DNA from 3 places in the Halomonas profundus genome. Region 1 is predicted to be linked to each of the others. Evidence: predicted binding sites of a transcription regulator. Region 1 holds the regulator's gene; each other region holds the start of a gene.
What was found. Region 1 encodes FNR, which switches genes on or off when oxygen is low (the NO sensors DNR and NnrR bind a similar motif). Its sites were predicted from a motif close to TTGATNTANATCAA; they were not measured.

Region 1 (3,454 bases):
CACCTCCTACCCAACAGCGCTATCGTTTCACGACCAATTTACCCCTGGCGACCTGACCCAAGCGCTGGAGCGTAGCAATGCCAGTAAGCGTCCGCTCTCGCTGTACGTTCATGTGCCCTTCTGCCGCAAGATCTGCTTCTACTGCGCGTGTAATAAAATCGCTACCAAAAACACTGCCCTTGCCGAGCCCTATATAGCCCGGCTTGACCGCGAGATGGTGCTGACCGCACGCCATTTGGATACATCACGACCGGTGGAGCAGTTGCATTGGGGCGGCGGCACGCCAACCTTTCTCAGCTTGAATCAGATGGGTGACCTGATTGATCGCCTGGACGCCCGTTTTGGTCTTTCGTCGTCTGCTGATCGCGATTACGCGATTGAAATAGATCCTCGCGAAGCGGATGTGTTTACGCTGCGCCATCTCGAATCCCTCGGCTTTAATCGCATCAGCTTGGGCGTTCAGGATTTAAGTCCACTGGTGCAAAAAGCGATTAATCGTATCCAGCCTCGGGTACTTACCGAAACGCTGATGGAGGAGGCGCATCGCCTGGGCTTTCGCTCGCTCAATCTCGACCTAATTTATGGCTTGCCATTTCAGACTGAAAAGAGCTTTGCCAACACCCTACGCCAGGTGATCGAGCTCAACCCGGCGCGCCTTTCTGTGTTTAATTACGCGCATATGCCCGAGCGTTTTGCCCCGCAGCGGCGCATTAATGTCGATGACTTGCCAGGCGGAGAAGAGAAGCTAGCGATTCTGCGCACCACCATCGAAATGCTCACCGCAGCTGGCTATGTGCATATCGGTATGGATCACTTTGCCCGCCCTGACGATAGCCTGGCTATTGCCCAGCGCGAAGGCTCGCTGCAGCGCAACTTCCAGGGCTACTCCAGCCATGCTCAGTGCGACTTAATCGGGCTTGGCGTATCGGCGATTTCCCGTATTGATGACGTCTATGCGCAGAATCCTAGCGATCTGGCCCGCTACGAAGCGGCGCTGGATCAGGGGCAGCTTGCCACCGTGCGTGGCATACGCTTAAGTGATGACGACCTGATCCGCCGGGATGTGATTGAGCGGCTGATGTGCGATATGGGCATTGACCTGGCCGCCGTTAGTCAACGCTGGAACATCGATGCCCCCCGCTACTTTGCGCCAGCGCTCGAGCGCCTGCAGAGCGCCGAACAGGATGGCCTGCTGACCCGCAGCGGTGATCAGCTTAACGCCACGCCGATGGGGCGGCTGCTGATTCGCCATATAGCGATGGCGTTTGATACCCACCTTTCCGGGCAAACGGGACAACGGTATTCTAAGATTGTTTAATCACCTTATTGCAGGCATGCTAAAGCGACTATAATAAGTAAGGATTTTCTAATTGATAAGTGTGACCCACTCAAGGAGCAACGCATGTTGGAACCCATGAGCCGTCGTCGCTCACTACTCCACGAAACTCGCTGCCAAACCTGCAGCTTGAGTTCTCTGTGCTTGCCGCTTGCCCTTGAGCTGGACGATATGGGGCAGTTCGACGCTATTATTCGTCGCCGTGCACCACTCAAAAAAGGCGAGCCGCTGTTTCGTCAGGGCGACACCTTTACCAGCGTTTACGCAGTCCGTTCGGGCAGTTTGAAACAGGTCACCGCCGAAGGTAACGGCAGCGAGCAGCTAACCAATTTCTACCTGCCTAGTGAATTGGTGGGGTTGGATGGCATTGACGAAGAGCATTACCCCGGTAGCGTTATCGCCCTGGAAACGACCACGGTCTGCGAGATTCCTTTTGACCGCCTGGATTTGCTCTCAGAAGAGATCCCTGAGCTACGTGGCCAGCTGTATCGGAGCATGAGCAAAGAGTTACGCGATGACCGACGCATGATGCGCCTACTCTCGCGCAAAACCGCCGATCAACGGCTGGCCACCTTTTTGATTACCCTTTCGGACCGTTTTCGTCGCCGGGGCTACTCGCCCTACAGCTTTCGCCTCTCAATGCCGAGGGCCGATATTGGCAACTACCTGGGCTTAGCGGTGGAAACCGTCAGCCGCATTTTAAGCCGCTTTCAGCAACAAAGCGTGGTGGCGGTTTCCGGGCGAGAGGTCAACATTCTCGATATGCCGCGCTTGATTACCCTCGCCGAAGAGGAAGAACAAACAGCTAGCTGACGTTAAAGGCTTGGATACGCCCCGCCAGTAGCTCTGCTTGCTTGGCCTCAAGGCCTTCAAAATCGAACAGGCTGCGGTCAGCCAACTGGGAAGGGGAAATGTTGGTGACAGCCTTGAACATGCTCTCCAGGCGGCCGGGAAACTTTTTGTCCCACTCGGCGAGCATCTCTTTGACCACCTGACGCTGCATATTAGGCTGGGAGCCGCACAGGTTGCAGGGAATGATTGGGAACTCCATCAGCCGCGAAAACTCAGCAATATCCGCTTCTTTGCAGTAGGCCAACGGCCGAATAACGATATTCTTCCCATCATCGGATAGCAGCTTTGGCGGCATCGCTTTCAGGTTGCCGCCAAAGAACATATTGAGAAACAGCGTTTCGAGAATATCTTCCCGGTGATGGCCCAGGGCTATCTTATTGGCGCCAATCTCTTCGGCAAAGCCATACAACGAGCCGCGCCGCAGCCGTGAACAAAGCGCGCAGGTGGTTTTACCTTCCGGGGTTTTCTCTTTTACCACCGAGTAAGTATCGCGCTCGACAATGTGGTACTCCACGCCCTGCTTATCCAGATACGCAGGCAATACGTGCTCGGGAAAACCCGGCTGTTTTTGATCCAGATTGACCGCTACCAGAGAAAAATTGACCGGCGCATTGCGCTGCAAATTGCGCAAAATCTCCAGCATCGTGTAGCTGTCTTTTCCGCCGGAGAGGCAGACCATTACGCGATCACCTTCATTGATCATTTGGTAATCAATAATCGCATTGCCCACTTCTCGGCGCAGACGCTTTTGCAGCTTGTTAAATTCACGCTTCTGCTTCGCATCAGCCAGCTCAGGCTGGTCGTGCTCAGCGTCAGCTGGGGTGGCTCCAACCGTATCATGGTGAGCAGGATCAAAGTGATCAAGAGATTGCATGGTATAAGCACTGCCGAGGGTATGGTGAAGAGTAGAGGCGCTACAAATAAATAATTGGGCGCTATTCTAACAACACTCTTCGCCTTGACCCAACTACTCGTCGCTCCTCCCTAAGCAGCCTGCGCCATAATACGCTGCAGGCGCATATACAGCAGTGCGCTGGCGGTGGCCTCTCCAAGCACACTCTGCATGCCCATGACGGGTACTTGCCAGCATGCCAACGCCTGGGCGAAGCTGCTGGGCGCTTCGACCTCCGGGTGCAAACGGCGCAGTTGGCGCTGATGCAGTTTTGCCACATCGACCTGGGCGTTGGGCAGGGCAAAATTCAGCCGCTTACTGAGCAGTGCATTCAATGCTCCAATGCGCTTCTCTAACTGCCAGCCAACGATGGG
Region 2 (3,454 bases), 770 kb from region 1:
CGGTACAAGCTGCGCTTTGGAGCAGCGGAAAAGCGCTCACCGTGATGCCGCTTGTTATGGTTTCTGCTCACTAAGCTCAACCTTTCTGCCATCAGGATCTTGGACGACATAAACATGCTTTCCGCCAAACTTATACTGGTCCACTAATTCTAAGTCAGGGATGATATTGCCCAGACCTTCCACTGAAAATCCTAGTCGCGTGTTGTCTACTGATTCGCTGCTAACCAATGGATACAACTCGAATACAAACCCCGCATTTTCTGACGAGTAATGCACTGGCCCACAGCCATGCTGCTCTTCCACGAAGCTGAAACCGAGCTGCTCATAGAACTGCTTGCTGGCCCGCAAATCGCTGCACCGTAGTACGAACAAATCAAGTTTCATAATTCACCAAAATGACATAACGCTGCAACGTGCGCGGCTTTGTAATAAAGGCGCAGCCGCAACGTACAAGCAGTCGCTGTACCTGCGGCTATTATCCATTTGCCGAAATTACAGTTATGTTAAACCCTTCATCAGGTGTGGGCGCAACAAAGTACTTTGTAACCTGCTCAAACATCTCTTCAGTATCCGTTGTCGCTCTCTGCGGTTGTTCTGCACGCCTTTTGGCTATCTGCTCTAAGCAGGTATCATTTGGCTGGTCAATGTAAATTAGCTCATGGGGAGCCTGAATCTCTGAAAAGACACTTCTAAGCCATTTTCGTTGCGGAATCGTATTTGCAGGAAAGTCCATTACCACATTAGTGCCTGACGCCAAGATCGACTGAGCCAGCTTCTTCATTTGAGGCTTGAGCCGTCCAGCATATTTTACGTAATCTTCCAGTGTCTTAATGCTATCGGGATAAACCGACGCAAGCCACTCGTCTTCTGAAAGCAGTACGGCGTTTCGTTCTTGGGAAACTTCAAGAGACTTTGTAGTTTTCCCTGCCCCCATTTTCCCGCAGAAAAATGTCAACACTCCTTTCTTCATTTCTTGCCTCGTATTGCATAGCAGTTTATTTCTGCGCATACGTATTTTCCTAGAAAGCGTAACACCATAAAAAAACTCCAATGTGTTAATAGTAATGGGCAAATTACCAACTCCCATTCAAATGCTCGCTAGAAAAATGCGCATGCTCATTCCTGACCATCTTTTCGCATTGCCTATAGACACGAGCAGATGTTTTACAACTCGCTGTTTTAATTTATTTTTATAAACAATATTCTGGCAATATTTGATCATACCTCTTGCTGAGCGTATCAGAAAAACACGTATTACAGACTAAAAATACTTCATATCACTGCGCATGCATCCATACAAATGGGCAAGCCAAATGGTTAGCAGCCCGCTTCTGAATTAGGTCTCTCCAGCCGCCCCTCCCCCTAACCCCCCATGTCTAATAACTCTTGCCCTGGATCAATAATCCACTCCCTGGGTCTCGTTACACTGGTTTCATCGTTAAGCGGCTATCGAAAAGCCGTCTAATCTTACTATCTGCGTTAACACCTGGAGTGATCCCATGCGTAAAGCCGCCCTGCCTACATTATTCGTCACCACTGTTGCCGCTGCGGCAATGATGACCAGCAGCCAGGCATTCGCCTACGGCGCTGGCGATTTCTTCACCCGCGTGGGTGTGGCCAAAGTCGCCCCCACCAGCGACAACGGCTCACTGGCCAACGGTGCGCTATCAGTGGATGTACAGGATAAAACCGATTTCGCGTTCACCTTGGGCTATCGCTTCCACGATAAAGTCGGCGTGGAACTACTGGCGGCGCTGCCGTTTGAACACGACATCCATTTAAACGGCGATAACATTGCCTCAACCAAGCACCTGCCGCCGACCCTAACACTGCAGTACTACCCGCTGGGCGGCACTCAGTCACGCGTACAGCCCTATGTCGGCGCCGGTATTAACTACACCTTTTTCTCCGATGAGGAGCTGACGATTGGTGATTTAGACCTGGATGACTCCTGGGGAGCGGCAGGCCAGGTAGGTGTTGATCTATTAATTGATGACCATTGGGCGCTGAACGCCGCTGCTTGGTACATCGATATCGATACCGATGCGAGCGTTAACGGTGCGGCGGCAGGTACCGTTGAGATCGATCCTCTCGTGGTCATGGCAGGCCTCAGTTACCGCTTCTAAGCCACTTGCAAAACCGCTAGCGGATGTTATCCACAAAGCCTGCCTCACGGTGGGCTTTGTGCGTTTAGTAGCATGCCGCTTTAAGCGCTTTCAGTGACGATCTGGTCGACCTTCTCTACCGCCCGCACGATGAGCAGCTGGTGGTGGGCGGGTGTTTTCTCCTGCTGTAAATAGGCCGCCACGGCGGGAGCCACCTCGCACTTTGCGGGCATGGCTGCACGGGCATCCATCAAAGCGTTCAAGCGGGCAATAAACACAAAGCGTACCCATTGAGGCAGCGACATCGTGTCGATGCAAAATGGCTGCTGGCTGGCAAACGCCTCTGCATCGGGTGTTGGCATGCGCCATAGATCGGCGGCTTTCATCGACGCCTCAAGCTCTAGAAGTGCTGTCTGCAGCGGTTGATAAGTACTCATAAAGACGTGTGTCACTACCTCGGAAAATGAAAAGTGTGTCGTCTGCCCATTATCCCCACTCAGCGAGTGCCTTGCCACCTATCAACGCTTGCGGGAAGTTATCCATAGACTCACAGAAAACCTGCACGAGCCTGTGGATAAACTATGGAAAGGTGTCGCAACGCTTGCTCTCATGGGGCTTTCGCACAGTTGATTAATTTTTAACCGCATTGTCATTAATGCTAATGCCTTAAGGCACTGTCATTAACACCATGTTTTATCAGTCTCTGCGGCTGACAGTGTCACATCAGCAAGGTAGAGTGCAGGCTTGCAACGCGGAAGGATGTCATGCAACCAATTCAAACCCTTGATGAGTTTTTTACCCGCAGCGGTGGCGAGGTTTCCCTTTACCATATGGGGCGCCATGTCGCCCCCTGCCCGCGGGAGTCACTTGCCGCCTTTGAAGGTGGCGAAATGGCCTGGCCAGAACCCTGGCAAGGCCAAGCGCGCTTAGCCATTGTGTTTCGCCTTGGCGATATGCCCGAACCGGCTATTTGGTTCTTAGCCTTGCCACTGGACGAGCAGGGAATGATTGCCCCCGCCCAGCGCGATGCGTTTTTAAACCGGCTGCTGGAAACACTGGGGCGCGCGGTTTCTAACGTGGGTCGTGAAGAAACAGCGGACGTGGATCACTTAATGAAGGATAATCCCCTCGCCTTCACGCCTAACGTCACCTTCCAAGCCATGCTCAATGCACGCGCCACCCATGCGCGTGGGCTACCCGCCAGCCAGCATTTTGAGCCGGTTGATGCCTACTTGAGCGGCCAGCAAGCGATCGATTGGCAGGCATTGGGGTTACAAGGGATTGCCGATTACGTCGTGAGAATGGAAACACTTGACGCTGAATCGCTCGCGCAGCGGTTGCCTGAACTG
Region 3 (3,454 bases), 2.5 Mb from region 1:
ACTCCTCTTTCAGGGGACAGGGAATGCGATGAGACCTTGTTGTAAAACTTATGTTGTAAAGCCTTCAAGTTGTAGAAAGCTTATGTTGTACACAGCCTGTGTTGTGCATAGCAGCAATTTAGCTGTGGTCGGATACTAAGAGCTTTTTTTGCGAAGGGCTAGTCCTAACGATGTAGGTGTTTTGCCATTTTTCGTAAGCCATGGCTTACAAATGCTGAAATGACGATATTAGGTCTTTGAATGGAAAAGGTTTTCATAGTCATAAAAAAGCCGGAAAATATTCCGGCTTCGGTGATTAGCTTTTGGTCTAAAGGGCGCAAAAGCACCTGAATTAGCCTAAATAGGCTTTCAGCGCTTCAACTGCGGCACGATGCCATTGAGCATTCAAGCTCCAGAACTCTAGAACTTCATTATCGCGTGCAGGGGGGGTTATTAAAAAAGTCATTGTGCGGTCCTCCTATTGGGACTACATCGTTATTATAGCCTATTTTTGCTGCAATGCAGCATGCCTTGACGTGACACCGATGCCCTGCGACAACGTGTCCTAGGCCGGGTAAGATCGTTTAAATAGGTATTTGTTACGAGGAGCCCTATGCGTCTGCGTATTTTGTCTGACCTGCACCTGGAGTTTTTTGACGGGAACCGCGAGCTGCCTGAGGTGGAGGCAGATGTAGTGGTTCTGGCGGGGGATATTCACCGTAAGTGCGAAGGCCTTGCCTGGGCGCGCCACCAGTTTCCAGACACGCCGATTATCTATGTACCAGGCAACCATGAGTTCTACGGTACCTGCATGCCGCTGCTGCGTGATGAGCTGGCGCTCGAAGCCGAGCGGCTCGACATTGAGCTTCTGGATAATCGTGCTGTCACCTTCAATGGCGTACGCTTTTACGGTACAACGCTATGGACTGACTTTGCGTTGTACGCCGGTGACCCAACGCAAAACCCCGCCGATACTGAGTCTAAGGCGTTGCGCTACATGCCCGACTTTAAAATCGTTCAAACCTCGCCAGGGGAGACATTCACACCTCAGGCAAGCCAGCAGGTGCATGCTGAAGCGCTTGCTTGGCTCGAAAAAGAGCTGTCCCAGCCGTTTGATGGCCCTAAGGTGGTGGTTAGCCATCATGCCCCGCTACACGACTGTATCCCAGGCCAATATCTGGGCGACGCGTTATCCCCCGCGTTTGCCTCCAATTTGCCTCATTTAATGGGCAATATGGATGTATGGGTGCACGGACATGTTCACGAACCCGTGGATATTCTGCGTAACGGCACGCGTATCATTGCCAACCCTGGTGGATACCCTGATGAGTTTACTCCAGCGATATTTAAGCCAGGCTGGGTGGTTGAAGTATAAAAATAAATAAAATCAGTTATTTAAAGTCTTTTTTAGATTGTTAATCACTTGCTGGCAGTCATGCCAGCCAGTGCTACTTTGGTTTAATTTTCACTACTGCTGCTTGCGTCTGAAAGTCATGCTACTTATCTTCTTATTTGTATGATGTATGACATATTGATCCGGATAATTAGATCGCCTATGCCAAGCAGCGAAGAGTGGGTTTGAGTTTAAAAGTCTTTGATTGACCAACAAGGGCTGCGTTTGTCCGCCTTCGTTATTTTAATGCGGCAATGAGCGGGATGCTGATCTGCGCGCTAACACCGCCTAATGGAGAATTGTTTATGTCGAGTCACGACACTCCCACGATAACCGATATGCAGGTCATTCCCGTGGCAGGGCGCGATAGCATGTTACTCAATATCGGTGGAGCGCACTCGCCGTATTTTACCCGCAACCTGGTTATTCTCAAAGATAGCCACGGTAATGTAGGGGTAGGGGAAGCCCCCGGTGGCGAGACGATTCAAACGTCTCTTGAGCAGTCACGAGAGATGGTGGTCGGTCAGTCGATCGGGAAAATGCGCTCCATGATTGCGTCGTTACACAATATCGGACGGAGTGCCGATTTTGAAGATTTCGGCAAAGGCTCCTGGACATTCGAACTGCGCATCAATGCAGTTGCCGCGCTTGAAGCGGCGTTACTTGATTTGATGGGGAAATTTCTGGGAGTGCCGGTGGCAGAGCTCCTAGGCAACGGCAAGCAGCGTGACAGCGTTGACGTGCTGGGATACTTATTCTTTATCGGTGATGGGCACGCTACGCCGTTGGATTTCCGCCGTGGCACCGGGGGCTTGGATCACGACTGGTACTGTTTGCGCGACGAGGCGGCCATGACCCCTCAGCACATTGTTGAGCTAGCTCAGGCGGCGCACGATCGATACGGCTTTAAAGACTTTAAGTTAAAGGGCGGGGCTCTGGCTGGCGAGCAAGAAATAGCGGCCGTCACGGCGCTGCACAATGCGTTTCCGGATGCGCGCACGACCATTGACCCTAACGGTGCTTGGTCGCTAGAAGAGGCGGTCCGGCTGTGCAAGGATCTCCACGGTGTGATTGCCTACGCAGAGGATCCATGCGGGGCGGAACAAGGCTTCTCCGGTCGCGAGATTTTAGCTGAGTTTCGCCATGCCACCGGATTGCCTGTCGCCACCAACATGGTAGCCACCAACTGGCGGGAAATGGCCCACGCGCTGATGCTGCGCTCAGTCGATATTCCATTAGCCGACCCGCACTTCTGGACACTTTCCGGTGCTGTACGTGTCTCCCAGCTCTGCCAGGATCATGGTATGACCTGGGGCTCGCACTCCAACAACCATTTCGATATTTCGCTTGCCATGTTCGCCCAGGTGGGGGCCGCCGCCGTGGGGCGCACAACCGCGCTTGATACCCACTGGATATGGCAGGAGGGCGATGCTCGCCTGACTCGCAATCCGCCGGAGGTTGTGGGTGGCAAAGTGGCCGTAACCGATGCGCCGGGGCTTGGGGTCGACATCGATATGAAGGCCATAGAGGAGGCTAATAAGCTCTATCGTTCACTGCCTGCTGGTGCTCGGGATGATGCGATGGCAATGCAATATTTGATAGATGATTGGAAGTTTGATCCGAAAAAGCCAGCGTTAGTGCGCTGAGTGAATACTCTAAACATGACAAAGAAGGACATTACAATGAAAAAGTTAGCGCTAAGCTTATCTGTGGCAACAGCAATGATGGCCAGTGCTGGTGCATTTGCTGAATATCCTGAGCAAAACATCGATATGATCGTGCCCTTCTCAGCCGGTGGCGGCAACGACACCTTCGTCCGCGCACTACAGCCGCTTCTGGAAGAAAAACTCGATACCAACTTGGTCATTCGCAATATCTCGGGCGGCGGCGGAGCCGTGGGGCTGACGCGTGCTCAGGCATCAGATTCAGATGGCTATACCTTAGCTGCCGCCAGCAATGCACTGCTGACCTTGGAGGCGTTGGGTAATGTTGACTTTACCTACGAAGATTTTGATTTTGTCGCCAAGATTCTTGAAGAGCCCTACGTCATCGCTGTTGGTGAAGACAGTGAATACGCCGACT

Region 2: a site for FNR is predicted at 1,387-1,400, ahead of LMS44_RS13965 (OmpW/AlkL family protein). Genes of this name have one in related genera too.
Region 3: a site for FNR is predicted at 1,511-1,524, ahead of LMS44_RS04950 (enolase C-terminal domain-like protein). Genes of this name have one in related genera too.

What each region holds. Positions count from the first base shown of each region.
Region 1 is NZ_CP086344.1:3,829,390-3,832,843, forward strand. Features, by position in the region: gene hemN (oxygen-independent coproporphyrinogen III oxidase) at 1-1,318, shown strand, start outside; gene fnr (fumarate/nitrate reduction transcriptional regulator Fnr) at 1,403-2,149, shown strand; gene ttcA (tRNA 2-thiocytidine(32) synthetase TtcA) at 2,142-3,062, opposite strand; gene LMS44_RS17570 (3'-5' exonuclease family protein) at 3,173-3,454, opposite strand, start outside.
Region 2 is NZ_CP086344.1:3,062,301-3,065,754, forward strand. Features, by position in the region: gene LMS44_RS13955 (VOC family protein) at 55-384, opposite strand; gene LMS44_RS13960 (P-loop nucleotide/nucleoside kinase family protein) at 476-970, opposite strand; gene LMS44_RS13965 (OmpW/AlkL family protein) at 1,500-2,126, shown strand; gene LMS44_RS13970 (YqcC family protein) at 2,207-2,542, opposite strand; gene LMS44_RS13975 (DUF3549 family protein) at 2,870-3,454, shown strand, end outside.
Region 3 is NZ_CP086344.1:1,086,351-1,089,804, forward strand. Features, by position in the region: gene LMS44_RS04945 (metallophosphoesterase) at 593-1,354, shown strand; gene LMS44_RS04950 (enolase C-terminal domain-like protein) at 1,678-3,018, shown strand; gene LMS44_RS04955 (Bug family tripartite tricarboxylate transporter substrate binding protein) at 3,055-3,454, shown strand, end outside.